2 regions of the Cohnella abietis genome follow, and region 1 is predicted to be linked to the other one. Evidence: riboswitches for the same ligand, from Rfam matches in the RefSeq annotation. Region 1 holds a riboswitch; the other holds the start of a gene.
What was found. Region 1 has a riboswitch for cyclic di-GMP ahead of KCTCHS21_RS03760 (transglutaminase domain-containing protein). Riboswitches for the same ligand answer to the same signal wherever they lie in the genome.

Region 1 (7,896 bases):
TATTTTACATTGGCTGCGGTAGTGTTAAGCGTTCTGGTTGGCTGGCTATTGTCCTGGAGGCTGCTTAAGCCACTTCAGGCTATGGCGCAGACGATTAGGAATGTTAAAAATAAAGGGCTGCATGAGCGGACGAAGCCCCCCGCCAATGGGGATGAAATATCGACCCTCATGCTATTGTTCAATGAAATGATGGATCAGGTAGAAGAAGCTTTCCGTCAGCAGAGTAGATTTGTTGAGGATGCATCTCACGAGCTCAGAACGCCAATTGCCATCATTGAGGGCCATCTGGCATTGCTGCAGAGATGGGGCAAAGAGCATCCAGCCGTCCTTGAAGAGTCCCTTCAGGCTTCGCTACAGGAGTTCACCCGCTTGAAGGGTCTTGTACTAGAGCTGCTAGCTTTGTCCCGTGCTGAGAAAAATAGCCTAGCTCCTACCCCCTTATTAACGGACTTAGATGATCACATTAGGGTAATGGTCAAACGAGTAGCTCCAATCTATCGAGGCTTCCAACTGGTAACGAAGCTAGAACCACTGGGTGGCGCGACAGTTCTCATATCCGTTGAGCACCTTGAGCAAATTATGCTCATCATTATAGATAATGCCGTTAAATATTCCCTTCATAATACAACCATTTTAATTTCACTCATGTTGCGCGGCGAGTATGTATGCCTTGATATTACCGACTACGGAATAGGTATTCCAGCCAAGGATTTACCTTACGTAATGGACCGTTTCTATCGGGTTGATAAAGCTAGAAGCCGGGATATGGGAGGCAACGGCTTAGGCCTTGCGATTGCTAAGCGTTTAGTTGAACGTTACAAAGGGAAGCTTGAGATCGACAGTCGAGAAGCTGTGGGTACGACAGTATCTATTATCCTTCCTATTTCAACAGATGGGGAGCAACGATTGGAAGGTGCCGTTTAATGAAGGGAGGGGATTTAATGAAGCGGATTACGATAATGGTTGTGATGATGCTGATTTGTGCGGGCTGCGGAATAAGTGGCTCTGGGAAAATGGGGCAAGAAAACGCTCAGCAGTCAAATGACGGCTCGCAGCTCCAAACCCATGCTTCCGTGAGGAAGGGGCAAGCCGTTACCGTATATACGGCTAGACATTACGCGGCGGACACCGCTTTGTTCGCTGCCTTCACCAAGGAAACCGGTATTGAGGTAAACGAGATAAAAGGCACGGCTGAGGAATTGGTTGAGCTGATGAAGCGGGAGGGAGAGTCATCCGATGCGGATCTCTTTTTCACCGTGGATGGAGGAGTATTAAACTATGCTAAACGCAGTGGCGTGCTTAAGCCTCTTTTTTCAGATAAGATAGATCAACAGGTTCCTCCGAAGTGGCGGGAACCCGAGCATTATTGGATTGGTGTTACCACACGGGCAAGGGTGATTGTCTATGCGAAGGATAGGGTTCGGAGAGAGGAATTATCAACCTACGAGAGTTTAACCGAAGATAAATGGAAGGGTAGGGTTCTCGTTAGATCCCACTCCAATTTGTACAATCAATCTCTACTCGCGTCATTTATTGCCCTGAATGGAGAAGAGCGTGCGGAGCAATGGGCAAACGGCATCGTTAAAAATCTAGCACGTGCTCCTGAAGGGGGAGACCGGGACCAAGCAAAAGCAATTGCTGAGGGTATCGGGGATGTCGCGATTATGAACACGTATTACGTGGGTCAGCTTTCGGTATCAGCCGATTCGGCGGAGGCACGTATTCCGGACGGGCTGGGTGTGTTCTTTCCTAATCAAGAGACGACAGGGGCACATCTTAATATAAGTGGGATCGGTCTCGCTCGCTATTCCAGTAACGAAGGAAATGCCTTGAAGCTGGTCGAATATATGACGAGCAAGGAAGGTCAGTCGCTATTGGCGCAAGGGAGCTTCGAATTTCCGGTTAATGAGGATGCGGAGGTGCCGGAGCTATTAAAATCTTGGGGAACCTTTAAGACTCAGAAGCTCGATTTTGCTGATTTCGAGACATATAGACAGAAAGCGATTGGCATATTTGAAAGAGTAGGCTGGTTGTAAGGCAATGAAATAAATATGGAAAAGGAATAAAACATATGGGCGGCGAGCGGATAGGTGTACTTGGGGCAGGAATCGGCGGATTAATTGCAGCGATCTATTTGGCACAAGCGGGATATCAAGTAACTATCCTAGAGAAGGCTGCTTACGCAGGGGGTAGTGCTGGTCATTATACTCGTGGTGGGCGAACCTATCCAACTGGGGCAACAATGGCTTATGGACTAGAATCCAATGGGATTTTTCGCGAATTGTTAGATGAGATTGGCGTGGATATCCATGCTGTTGCTATGGAGCATGCCGTGGATGTCGTTCTCCCTGACCGTACGGTGTCACTCTATCAGGATCGACAGCTATGGGAACAGGAGCTAGCTGCTGTATTCCACGAGCGGTCGGACTCCGTGCTACGCTTCTGGAGGGAGCTTTCTCAGGTAGCGGAGCAGGTAATTGCAGTTACTAGATCCCGGGTTGCTTTTCCTCTTAACCGACTTTACCAGCTCGGTAGCTTCCCTAAGCTCATTCTCCGCAAGCCAATTAAGCTGCTGCGACTAGCTCCTTACAGCCTACAAACAGTTGAAGACTTACTTCGTAAGCATGGCTTAAGTGACTATACTGTTTTTCGCTCCTTCCTGAATGCTCAGCTAGTCGATGCCGCTCAGACGGATTGTAAGCATGCAGCTCTTCTGCCCTCGGCGCTTGCACTGGATATTTATCGCTATGGAAGCTTTGCCATTGAGGGAGGCTTCGGTGGTCTTGTTGAGAAATTGGAGGAGCGATTTATTCAGCTTGGAGGGCAGCTGCTACATCGTAAGCCGGTGACAGAGATGCGTTATGAGAGTAAGCAGTGGCTAATTAGCAGTAGAACACAGGAGTACGTATTTGACACAATCGTTAACGCAACGGGCCTCCAATGGGACGGAAAAGCATTAGTCGAAGCTGAGACGATTGAGGGCTGGGGAGCTTTCAGAATTGATGCTATCGTATCGGAGGAACTGACTAATCAGCTGCATCAAACATTAACGAAATTAGGGCATCCGTTTGCTTGGCAGATCGTTCCAACTCAAGATCAGAAGCTGCTTCCGGAGAGTAATGGCCCCGTATATGTGACCGCTCATCCTGCCGCTAATGATGATAATCAGGAACGCGCTAGGGAGATTCTGCTCACCATTTCAGTTCATTTACCAGCGAGAGACTGGAAGGGGAAAGAGAAAGCCGATTATAACTTGGCTAAAGAGAGTATGATTACGGCAATCGTGAGTGAGGTCGAGAAGGTTTATCCAGAATTTCGTCAGCATTTAATACATATACAGGCTGGAACACCAACGACTTATAAGAAGTATGTCGGTAAAAGCCGAGTGGGAGGCTTTCCACTTACCGTCCGTAATGCCATTCGTAAGCCTAGTGGCAGTAAGGGAGCTCATCCGGCGTTAGTGTTTGCAGGCGAGCAAGTATTCCCCGGGCCCGGAACACTCTCAGCAGCGCTAAGCGGATTTTATGCAGCCCGTGCGGTAATGGGACGGAACCCAAATAAGGCTAGGAGGATTAACCGATGAACTTGTTTCAGATGAAATCGACTACAGATGGGGTCAATCGCATGGCGGCTTACCTCGAGCATAACTATGTAAGTATTGGCTGGTCAGGCTTAGGCGACTTGGAAAATTCGAGCAGGGAGGAATTGAAGGAGCGCTTAGCTAGTGTCTATAATGTTCATGGCCAAGAGCTAGAAGCTGCATTGGAGGAGGTTAGCACCTTCGTACATGACATGACGGATGGAGATTATGTCATAGTTGGCGATGAGGACGAGGTGCATTTGGGTGATCTAGGTGATTATTTTTATGTAGGCAGTCTTGAAGCTGAAGAAGTAGATGGGAGTCATAGGAGAGGAGTAACTTGGTTAAAGAGTCTTCCTCGCTTAGAGCTGAAAGGCGAGCTGCAGCATTTGCTCAACCATTCTAGCAACGTATCGAGATTTGGTTTGCCCGTTACCTCCACTTTAATAGAAAGCTGGTTATCTAAGTCATTGGAAGAAACGGGAAATCAGATGCGAGTCGACCCGAAGCTTGTTGAGGAAGCGCTCCATATACTAAGTCAGGCTATGCGCAGTGAGGACATGGATCGTCGGGAACGGGCTGCAATAGCCATATTACAATATGCACAGCCCCGTCTTAATATTTAAGAGTTATACGAAGAAGCTTGTCGTTAGTTCCGGACCGGGTATAGTTTTCATACGTATAACTGACGCCAGAGAGCCCCTTCTGGGCGGCGAAAGCTTTTTTCATGTCGGACATAAGGGTGGCCCCTCTTGTATATCGAATAACCAATTCCTTCTGGCGTTTGCTTACCGCTGCGGTGATTTTGTCTGTTAGACTCTTTAAGCTTGTTGCTGTATAGGCGTCGGTGAGATAGAGATAACCCAACTGCTCGTATAGCTTATTATAGAAGGCTGCCTTGGACGAATCTTTTTTGGCTAGCGAGCTTAGTGTCTGATCGTACGAAGTTACAGCTTTAGGATAAAGGGAGGACCTTTCCCATCTGTGGTCTTTCTCAATCTGAGCATCCGTTAAATTGTAATAGCTATAATCCACTCTACCTTTAACATCTGGCACGGGATCATCCCAAGTCGTGTCAAGATGGTACCACTTGCCGTCTAGCTGGACTAGGTTCCAGGTATGAGCAATCCCTCGCGACGTGCCTTCAACGATTTTCACCGGAATACCAGCCTGATTCATCATCTCATAGGTCAGGACAGCGTAGCCTTGACAGACGGTTTTGCCGTTAACAAGACCATCATAAGCAGAGTGCGCGATGAGGCGGGTATCATAAGCGACGCGAGTAACAATCCAGTCGTGAATGGCTTTAACCTTCTGATGATCATTCATCCCACGGGTCAAAATTTGATCCAGTGTTTTGGCAACTATTTTCTTAACCTCATTCGTCTGAGCTAAGGTTTCCCAATAGGTAAACTGGAAAGTTATATTTGCTGTATCGTCCTCTATAGTAGCATCGTAACCAAAGGTCTTAACCGTATAATGCATATAATCGTCTGATTGAACGGCTGCGTTCAAAGTGTCTCGTATATTCTGCTTTAGAGTAGCTCTTGGTGCGGAATAAGTGACAGTAAGTGAGCTGAGACGCTCATTTAGCGCATCTATAATTTCTTGCTGAAGCTCATCCTGTGATGTCGAGCTTTCTGCTGCTCGTACTATTGAGGGCTTGAATTCTGCTGTAATGTAGCTAGTCCCTAATAGAACTGCACATGCGAGTAAAATTGATCTTATATTCACAGTGACCTAACCTCCTTCATACGGGTTAAAAATAAAACAAAAAAGACTCTATTTCCAGAGTCTGCCGCGTGTGGAATATTCGTGGCAGCCCGGCGGTCGTAACCTTGATGGTCTGTAGATCCGTAGCTTTGCGTCCTAGCGTTTCCACTAGTTTGCCTTTTATAGTTATTGCTTGCAATATACCACAATAAACGAACTATTTCGAGCAAATAGTATTTATGAATTCATTCACACAATTGACTCATAACGATATAAAACCTTTTTTTAATTGTGACAATCGTTTGGTTTTTCAGTTCAAACCCCTTATATTTAGGTATATATAACCAAACAATAGAGGCTAAGCAGCATGGAGGGAATATGATGGGATCACAAAAGGTTGGAAAGAGGCTTAAGATTACTATACGGAGAAAGCTTTTATTCGTATGTTCTTTGCTTATGGTTGTTCCTATTCTTGTTTTAGGAGGAGTAACCTACATCCAAATAACGAAAGAGACGACCACTCTGCTAGAGAACGGGCTGAAGAACAGCGTAGAGATGGCCGGTGAGGTATTAACCTCCTTGAACAATTCCGTCCGTAACGGGTCCATGACTTTGGAGGAAGCGCAGGAAAGTTTACGAGTAATTCTTTTGGGTGATAAACAGAAGGATGGACAACGCACAATTAATAAAGCGATCGATTTGGGAGAGAACGGTTATTTCTTCATTCTTGATGAAAAGGGAACCCTATTGGCGCATCCTAAGCTTGAGGGACAGAATATATGGGATAAAGAGGCCTCTGATGGGACTTACTACATACAGGACATGGTGAAAGCTGCGAAAAATGGCGGAGGATTTACGCATTATGACTGGCCTCTCCCGGAATCCACAAAGGAAGCAAGTAAAGTTGTGTTTGCGAATTTATCTCCCGAGTGGGGATGGGTTATTGCAGCGGGTTCTTATGAGCAGGATTATAACGGTGTTCAGAAGAGTATTATGAAAACAATGGTCATTACGCTCGGAATTTGTTTGCTAATAGGAAGCAGCATTCTAACGTTCTTTGCCCTTCATATCTCGCGACCTATTATACGAATTTCAGAGCAAGCGCAACGTATGGCAGATGGAGACTTAAGTGGGGAGGATGTTATTGTCACAAGCAAGGATGAGGTTGGATTGCTTACTGCCTCATTCAACAGCTTGAATAACAATCTCAAGGAGCTCGCTGGTAACCAACTGTTAAGCGCCAATGCTTTGGCATCATCCTCTGCTCGGTTATCGAATATTATCGGAGAGACAGTGCAAGCCGTTCACCAGTCTTCGCAATCTCTTTCTGAGCTTGCTATTAACAATGAAACACAAGCAGTTAGCATTGAGGAAACCTCTAGGGCAATGGAAGAGATGACGGACGGTATAGGGCGCATTGCCTCTTCCTCCACAACGACATTCGAAGCATCAGCGGCGACGTTAGAAGAAGCGGAAGCAGGTAATGAGCTCATTATGCAATCCTCTGCACAGATGAAGTCAGTGAGCCGAACAGTCGCTGATCTCAGTGCAGTCATTCATCAGCTCAACGAACGTTCCCACCAAATAGGTGAGATTGCTGTAGCGATCAGGGATATTTCCTCACAGACGAATCTTCTGGCTCTGAACGCTTCAATAGAAGCAGCCAGAGCGGGAGAGCACGGCAAAGGCTTCGCCGTCGTCGCTAGTGAAATTCGTAAGCTCGCCGAGCGCTCTGATGAATCCGCAGCACAGGTAACTGAGCTGATCGAACATATCGTCGAGGATATTACAGATGCAGGCTTAGCTATGCAGAAGGGTGAGCATGAGGTAGTAGCAGGGGCAGCCTCCATTAATCTAACAGGAGAAGCTTTTGCTCGAATTCTTGAGGCGACTCGTAGTGTCGTAGGTCAAGCTGAGGAAGCATCGGCTGCGGCAGAGGAGATGTCAGCCAGCGCTCAGGAAATTTCAGCGTCATTGCAGCAGATGGAAAGTGTTTCATCGAAATCCTCAGGAGCGGCAAATAGTATATCGGCAGTATCTGAGGAGCAGCTGGCTTCCTTGGAGGAAATCTCAGCGTCGGCCAACAATCTAACCCAAATGTCGGACAATATGAAGCAGCTATCCAATAAATTCAAGATTTAGCTTGGAAGCACCGTCAACATTAACAGGTTCACGAAGGGGAGAACGATTGTGACTCGAGTGTATGGTATTCCAACCTCACGGACAGCCAATTTCATCAAGTTTCAACGGGACCCCCTTGGGTTTCTGGTAGATGCATTGCCAATGGGTGATGTTGTATCGTTGAGGACTAGCTCGTTGCGCCCTACTTTTGTTGTGAATTCACCTGATTTTGTCCAAGAAATTCTTGTGCATCAAGAGCAGCATTTCCGCAAGGGGAGAAGCTCTAACGTTCTGCGCAGAACCATTGGGGACGGTCTTCTAACCTCAGAGCATTCGGTTCATAAGCAGCAGAAGAAATATTTAATACCCGTATTCTATAAGGAACGCATTCAGACTTATGCTCAGATTGTTCGGGATGAAACCTTGCGACTTGCGGATTCTCTTGAGGAGGGGCAGCCTGTTCCGATGCATGAGATTATGAT
Region 2 (7,896 bases), 1.4 Mb from region 1:
GTAGACATCGAGATTACTTCTACGGCAGATGCGACAACATCACTTATCGATCACTCCCTGATTACTGTGAAGGAAGGGGACAAACCAAAGCTTCTACATGACGTAATTGTGGTGGAGAACCCGGACAGCTGCATTATTTTCGGAAGAACGCAGGAGCAAGTAGATAAAGTCTATCGGCAGTTGGATCAGTTGGGCTTTAGATGCGGCAAAATTCACGGGGGTATGGAGCAAGAGGATCGCTTCAAGGTGATGAACGAGTTCCGTAAAGGGGCTTTCCGCTATTTGGTTGCAACGGATGTCGCTGCCAGAGGAATCGATATTGATAGCATTACTCATGTCATTAATTATGATCTCCCACAGGACGCGGAGGGCTACGTTCATAGAACAGGAAGAACGGGACGTGCGGGTAAGACGGGTAAAGCCATTAGCTTTGCGACACCTAATGAGGACAAGTTTTTAGCGAATATTGAGGGTTATATCGGTTTTGAAATCCGCAAGCGGAAAATGCCTTCAAAGGACGAGGTCGAATTGAGACAGGCTGCTTTCGAGAAGAAGCTGAGCGTTCAACCTACGATTAAGAAGGACAAGAATGAACACCTTAACAAGGGTATCATGAAGCTGTACTTCAACGGGGGCAAGAAAAAGAAGCTCAGAGCGGTAGATTTTGTCGGAACGCTCGCTCGAATTGAGGGTGTAACAGCAGAGGACATCGGAATTATTACTATTCAAGACAGTGTAACCTTTATTGAGATTTTGAATGGCAAGGGTCCGCATGTGATTGAAGTAATGAAGAATACGACGGTTAAGGGTAAGCAGCTTAAGGTTCACGAGGCTAACTCATAAGAAGCTCATAAGAAACTCATAAGAAGCTCATAAGAAACTCATAAGAAGCTCATAAGAAGCTCAAATAGGATTGTAAAAGCACGTTCTCCATTGTTTTATTGTGGAGTACGTGTTTTTTTCTGTGGAGAATCGACTCCTTACTATTTCGTCCACCCATCAATGGTCCTCCTTGTAGCTGTTTGGATTTTTTTCAGGAAGAAGGGGAAATTAAGGTGGAGAAAGAAAGGGAGGAAATAAACAATGAAACGAATAGTGATAATAGTGTGTTTGGCTATGCTGGTGGCATGTAGCAGTCAAAATCAGAGCCAGAAGATGAAAACAAGATCTCAATCGCAATCACAGCCACGATCGCAATTTAACGTGAGCTCCGTTGATACAAAACTTCCTTACAATATGCATGTTGTCCAGAAGAATGAATCCATTGCTGATATTGCAGAGCGCTACCATGTGGATATTGGAGATTTTTTGCGGGCGAATCCAGATATCTCTAAGAACATAAATGAACCGCCCTCTTCCGGTAATGAAGGGACCAAAGCTCCCCAGCAGTCGGCGGATGCACCGTTAAAGCAGGATGAAACCGTTAAGATTCCGGCTAATGAGAGTATGACGGGCTACGAGTCAGAAGTATTAAAGCTTACTAATCAAGAGCGGCAGAAAGCAGGATTAGCTGCTTGTGCGGGGACTGACTCGAGCCTAAATCGTTCAGCTCGTGCAAAGTCAGAGGATATGGCTGCCAACAACTATTTCTCCCATGAATCTCCGACTTATGGAGATCCGTTCGCGATGATGCGGAATTTCGGTGTGCAATATCAGTCAGCGGGAGAGAATATCGCCAAGGGCCAACCGACTCCACAAGAGGTTGTCACAGCTTGGATGAATTCGCCGGGGCATCGCGCTAACATCATGAACGGTTCCTATACTCATCTTGGTGTTGGGTATGTTGTTAAGAATGGGGAAGCCTACTGGACGCAGCAATTTATCGGCAAATAAGATGGGTTTGGAAATGCGGCTTGAAGGAAAGAGATACGTGTGATAGAAATTAGGTCTGAATAGTGTACAAAAAATCCCCGACGGGAACGTCGGGGATTAACTATGACATATGAAGCTTAAGTGTAAAGTTGGTTGCGGGGGCAGGATTTGAACCTGCGGCCTTCGGGTTATGAGCCCGACGAGCTACCGGGCTGCTCCACCCCGCGACAATTGGAAAACCAGTGAATGCTGTATCAATCTCATCTGGAGTACTTACTATAGCTGACTTCAACAAAATTAGCAAGCATTCGTGAAATAAGATGTTCATTTTTCAAAATATCATTCAACTATGTATATATTGTCCGAGATTATTAAGGCGAACACTCAATTGGCAACAATTGTGAGACAGGGCTATCATGCACCTAGCACTGACACGGACTATGTCGATATCGACTGGACGATGGAAGATTGTTATGCGTTCAAGATCACGGTTACTAATAACAGTGGTCAAACTTCCAACATTAATTTGCGGAGAACGTATTTTCTTCATGTGGTTGGAATTAGTCTGCCCCGCCGACTACCTCCGTCCCAAACCGCAGCTGCAGGAGATAATTAGTCGGAGTCACCGCGCAACTCTGGATCAAACTATGTAAGTTGGAGTGAATTAGTCTGCCTCGCCGACTAACTTCGCCTCAAACCGCAGCTGCTGGAGATAATTGGTCGGAGCCTCCGAGTAACTCTGGATCAAACTATATAAGTTGGAGTGAATTAGTCTGCCTCGCCGACTAACTCCGCCCCAAACCGCAGCTGCAGGAGGTAATTAGTCGAAGAAACCGCGTAACTCTGGATCAAACTACGCAAATTGGAGTAAATTAGTCTGCCGCGCCGAGCAACTTTTATCCGCAGAGACTAGCTCACCTATGTATTTTCGCTCAAACCCGCGACTTTGAATGGAAGCCAATAAAAAATTGTGGTTTAACGGGGAAAGGTATTCCGTTATGACCGATTTTGTAGTATTCTTGTCCATGCGGAAGTTCCTTTAATTAGGATTTGGACAGGACACCCTCTCCCCTAATTATAGGAGCTTTTTTATTGTCTGATTAAATAAAATCATACAAATTTAGCACATTTTACTTCGTGGAAGTAACCTTGACAACCTGCTGAAATTTTAATGCAATGCTACTGGGAGTCACCGCGTAACTCTGGATCAAACTATGTAAGTTGGAGTAAATTAGTCTGCCGCGCCGCGTAACTCTGCCCCAAAGCACAGCAACTGAAGGTAATTAGTCGGAGTCACCGCGTAACTTTGGATCAAACTATGTAAGTTGGAGTAAATTAGTCTGCCTCGCCGACTAACTCCGTCCGAAGCCGAGCTAGTGTGCGTAAATTAGCCTGCCCCGCCGCTTAACTCTGTCATTCCCCGCCCCCATTCCCTAGCCCAATGGCAGCTGGAATGTGCATGAAATGATCTTTTTTTAATTACTTGCCGACAAATGTTTGCAATTATGTTTATCCTGTGGTATAGTTAAGTTCTTACATAAATATCTAAACACTGGAATCACGTATTGAAAAAGTGATCATCGTGATATGGTACCCTTTTCAATGTGTGATTTTTGTTTGAGCGAAAAAAACATGTTAATAACTTTATGGAGGTTTTCAAAAATGGAACAAGGTACAGTGAAATGGTTTAACGCAGACAAAGGATTTGGATTTATCGAAGTAGAAGGTGGAAATGACGTATTCGTACATTTCTCCGCAATTCAAGGCGACGGTTACAAATCCCTTGACGAAGGCCAACGCGTTGAATTCAACATCGTTCAAGGCAACCGTGGACCACAAGCAGAAAACGTTGTAAAACTGTAAGCTTTATAACGATAGAGATGCCCCTAACCTTCTAGGTTAGGGGCATTTTGTCGTTTCTTGACTAAATCATACTAATATCCCTTTGGAGTTCGGCACTCTTTATGGTAACCTGTTTAGTATTAGGTAAAGCATAGGATCGAGGCAATAATAACTGACGAATTAAGGAGAAGATGTTTGAATGGATCTCAATATTTCGGTGGAGCTAACCTCTGCTAAGAAACAAAAACCCGAAATTGATCAGCTTAGCTTTGGGAAGTATTTTACGGATCATATGTTTATTATGGACTATGATGCAGGGAAGGGCTGGCACGATCCGCGTATCATTCCGTATCAGCCCATTTCGTTGGATCCAGCAGCAAAGGTTTTCCATTACGGTCAAACCGTGTTTGAAGGAATGAAAGCATATAAGACGGCTGAGGGCCGCATTCTGATGTTCCGTCCCTATAAGAACCTACAGAGGCTCAATCGTTCCAACGCCCGTCTAAGCATTCCTGCCCTCGACGAGAACGTAATAATGGAGGCGTTAAGAAAGCTTGTTCTAGTGGATGAGGAATGGATTCCGGACGAGCAAGGCACCTCACTCTATATTCGACCGTTCGTTATCGCGACACAAGCTACGCTGGGAGTATCTCCATCCGAGCAATATCATTTTATGATCATCCTGTCACCGGTCGGCTCTTATTATGCAGAAGGAATCAATCCAGTTAGCATCTTCGTCGAGTCCGAGTACGTTCGTGCTGTGACAGGCGGAGTAGGAAATGCCAAGACTGGCGGAAACTACGCGGCAGGACTTAAAGCGCAGCAGGAAGCTACTGACAAAGGATATTCTCAGGTGCTTTGGCTTGATGGTGTACATCGGAAATACATCGAGGAAGTCGGGAGTATGAATGTCTTTTTCAAAGTAGGCGGCAAGGTCATTACTCCAGCATTAAATGGAAGCATATTAGACGGGGTAACGAGGGATTCGGTTATTCAGCTGCTGCGGTATTGGGATATTGAGGTTGAGGAGAGAGCGATCTCGATTAATGAGCTAGTTGAAGCTTATCGTAATGGTACGTTGGAGGAAGCGTTCGGGACAGGGACAGCTGCAGTTATTTCTCCAATAGGGGAATTGAATTGGCAAGGTGATAAGCTTGCGCTCAATGAAGGTCGGACCGGGCCGCTCTCCGCTAAAATATATGATTTCATGACGGGCATACAAAGAGGAACATTGGAAGATCCATTTGGTTGGGTTGTGAAACTCTAAGCAATTTATGAGCTAAAATCGACAATATCATACAATTATCGATCAGGCTATTGAAAAGAGTGCGACTATAATCTTATAATGAAGGTAAGAATACCTAATATAAGGTATTAAATTGAAAATTAATTAGTCATAAAGTATATACAACAATGATCCGCATACACGAAAAGGCAAACCTTTCGAAAGAGGGGGACGCAAAGCTATGGGCCTAAGGAACTAACGTTCTAAGGTTGCCAAGCCGTCGAATGGAGCGTAGGCATCTTCCATTCTGGAGGATGTCTTTTTTTAGTTATTCGGACTGAAAAAGTTTCTCACATATCCATTTCTGAATAACCTCAGACATATACATTCTTTCGCTATCCAAAAGACAGCGAAAGCTGTTTATGCGTGTACGCTTAACCGGCAGGCTTCTATTAGTTTGCGATTTGAGAGGTGCTTTACTTGAAGAAACCGGTTTCCGAAACCGAATTGAAGAAGCTAATCAATCAATTAAATCTGGAAGAGTCTTCACGAAGTCATGAAACGGGTGATGAAGTAGGAGGAGTGGAAGCCCCGCTTAATAAGAAGAAGCAGGATGGGTCGATCCACGTTATGAATCAGCGGATTACCGTTCAGAATCCAATCCATGGGGGAGAATATGCTGTCATTAACCCTATGAGCCCAGTCAGACTGTTTATTAATGATAAGGAAATTTATCAGGAATCGAAAGTGACAGCAGAGGATCGAATATCCTGGGAAAATGAAGAGCAGCCCCTATTTGAGATAATTATCTCGGATGACAAGCTCGCAGCTTACTTACACCTTCATGCTAAGGCGCGCTATTCCTGCCGACTTGTTGATGATGGACCGGCCCAGCAGCTGACTGTAAGAGTCGCAGAGGACATAGATATTGTACTGAAGACGGTGCAGCTTGGCGATGTTATTAGCAAGCTTGAGGCGATGTCCATTAAAGCGAGAATCGAATTCGCTGTTATCCAGCAAGAGCTGTTAAACCCTACTTTCCTGCCCGTAGTCGTGGCCAGTGGCAAAGAGACCATTCAGGGCAAGGACGCACAGCTTGAAGTTTATTTTCCCCAGCAAGTGGAGAGTGAATTTTTTGAGGTGGACGGGACTATCGATTTCCGCGACCATCTACGAATTCCATCCATTCGTAAAGGAGAAATGATGGCGAAGAAAATTCCTATGCTGGACGGGACCGCTGGGTATGATGTGCTAGGCTGTGTTACGGTGCCCAGCCCGCCCAAGGACCTCCCCATCATGGTGAAAGCGAATGTCGAGCTTATGCCAGATGGCTCCGTCGTGGCGCGGACACAGGGAAGGCCAAGGATAACGGGAAGTAAAATCAAAACTCTCGATATCTCTACTTCTTATGTTATTTCAGGGAACGTAGACATCAAGACGGGCAATATCGTGTTCTCCGGGGATGTTATTGTTTACGGAGATGTAACAGACAATATGATTATAGAATCTCTCGGTAATGTTTATGTCTATGGCAACGTATATAGCTCAACGATTACAGCCACGGGAAGCATTAATGTGAGAGGCAATGTTATTGCGAGCAAGCTTTACTCCGGTTATTTTGGCGTATTGTTTAATAGACTCTATCATTCTTCTAAGCAGTTGTGCGATTACATAGAGAAGCTATTGTATGCTTCCAAGCTACTTGTACAAGCTTTGGAGTCGAAGAAGCAAGAGGTTTCTTATGGACAGATTGTGAATCTGCTCATGGAAACTAAAATGATGGAAATCCCTGATGCCATCAAGGAGCTTCTCGCTGTCATTGATAATATCCAGCAAATTAAACAAGAGGAATATGTGAAGCTAAAGGAGGTTGCGGAAATTTTCTCGCAGCCGACTAAGATCGTCGAGATGGCAACATACGGGTTTGTTCAAAGCTTCCTAGAATTACTTAAGGTAACCCATGACGAAATTGAGAGAATGCAGGAGGCATATGTAGAAATTAGTATCAATCAGTGCCATAACAGCGAGCTGAAGTCCAATGGCGACATTGTCATCCATCGTGACGGTGTACTGTTGTGCGATCTATACGCCGCAAGGAATATTATTTTTGTCCATCAAAGCTCTATGTGCAGAGGGTCCCAGCTTGAAGCAGGAGACAGCATAATAGCTCAGATTATCGGTGGACAGACGGGCGCCAATACGGTGCTAAAGGCAAGGCGGAAGATTCAGGTGAAAAAAATGTATGCTGGTCGGGTTTGCATAGGTAAATATTGCAAGGATATCTTTGAGCCTGTCGAAAACACGACTTTCGATATCCAGGCACTGAAGAAGCAGGTATAGACCACCCGAGTGAAGTCTGATAACGGAAAGTGGTAGGTGGTATAGATATGGATGATCCGCAGCAGGAGTCTTTCTTGAATATGCGAGTAAACAAAAACATTTACAACGACATAGGAACCTTAATTATCCCGAATCATAGGGTGTTAACAATCAAAGATATCGATCGGCTTGCTCAACAGAACATCGTATTGTCAGATGATGATGTAGAGCCAGTATCCATTCTAGATTTAATCGATTCTGCGATAAAAGAAGTTAGGGATTTGTTTGACAAAGCGAGAAATTACGGCAGCGTTCCATTTGCTGACGTACGTGACAGAATTATCCCGATAATCATGTTCATGAGCAATCACCCGAATTTGAGTGAAATTCTGGTCCACTTAGAGGTTCATGATGAGTATGTATACAGACATAGTATAGGCGTCGCATTGTTATCTAAGCTAATTGGCAAAACCCGCGGTTTAAATGAAGCGGAGCTGCTGGAGCTCACTACGGCGGGATTTCTTCATGATATCGGGAAAGCTAAAATACCGGGAGCTATTCTTAATAAGCCGGGGAAGCTGACGGAAGAGGAATTCAAGGTAGTGAAGGAGCATTCTGTCTACGGGTATGAAATTCTCAAAAAATCTGTAGGTATTCCGGAACGATATGCTTATGTTGCGCTACAGCATCATGAACGT

Region 2: it holds a riboswitch for cyclic di-GMP, as region 1 does, so the genes downstream of both, KCTCHS21_RS28720 (FapA family protein) here and KCTCHS21_RS03760 (transglutaminase domain-containing protein) in region 1, are expected to answer to the same signal.

Annotation. Positions count from the first base shown of each region.
Region 1 covers NZ_AP019400.1:929,527-937,422, forward strand. The annotation lists gene KCTCHS21_RS03740 (HAMP domain-containing sensor histidine kinase) at 1-924, shown strand, start outside; gene KCTCHS21_RS03745 (extracellular solute-binding protein) at 942-2,036, shown strand; gene KCTCHS21_RS03750 (phytoene desaturase family protein) at 2,072-3,583, shown strand; gene KCTCHS21_RS03755 (hypothetical protein) at 3,580-4,206, shown strand; gene KCTCHS21_RS03760 (transglutaminase domain-containing protein) at 4,196-5,314, opposite strand; cyclic di-GMP riboswitch class I at 5,395-5,481, opposite strand; gene KCTCHS21_RS03765 (methyl-accepting chemotaxis protein) at 5,750-7,435, shown strand; gene KCTCHS21_RS03770 (cytochrome P450) at 7,484-7,896, shown strand, end outside.
Region 2 covers NZ_AP019400.1:6,548,204-6,556,099, reverse strand. The annotation lists gene KCTCHS21_RS28750 (DEAD/DEAH box helicase) at 1-843, shown strand, start outside; gene KCTCHS21_RS28745 (CAP domain-containing protein) at 1,084-1,833, shown strand; tRNA gene KCTCHS21_RS28740 (tRNA-Met) at 1,963-2,039, opposite strand; gene KCTCHS21_RS28735 (hypothetical protein) at 2,162-2,428, shown strand; gene KCTCHS21_RS28730 (cold-shock protein) at 3,475-3,675, shown strand; gene KCTCHS21_RS28725 (branched-chain amino acid aminotransferase) at 3,854-4,921, shown strand; cyclic di-GMP riboswitch class I at 5,078-5,164, shown strand; gene KCTCHS21_RS28720 (FapA family protein) at 5,360-7,219, shown strand; gene KCTCHS21_RS28715 (HD-GYP domain-containing protein) at 7,267-7,896, shown strand, end outside.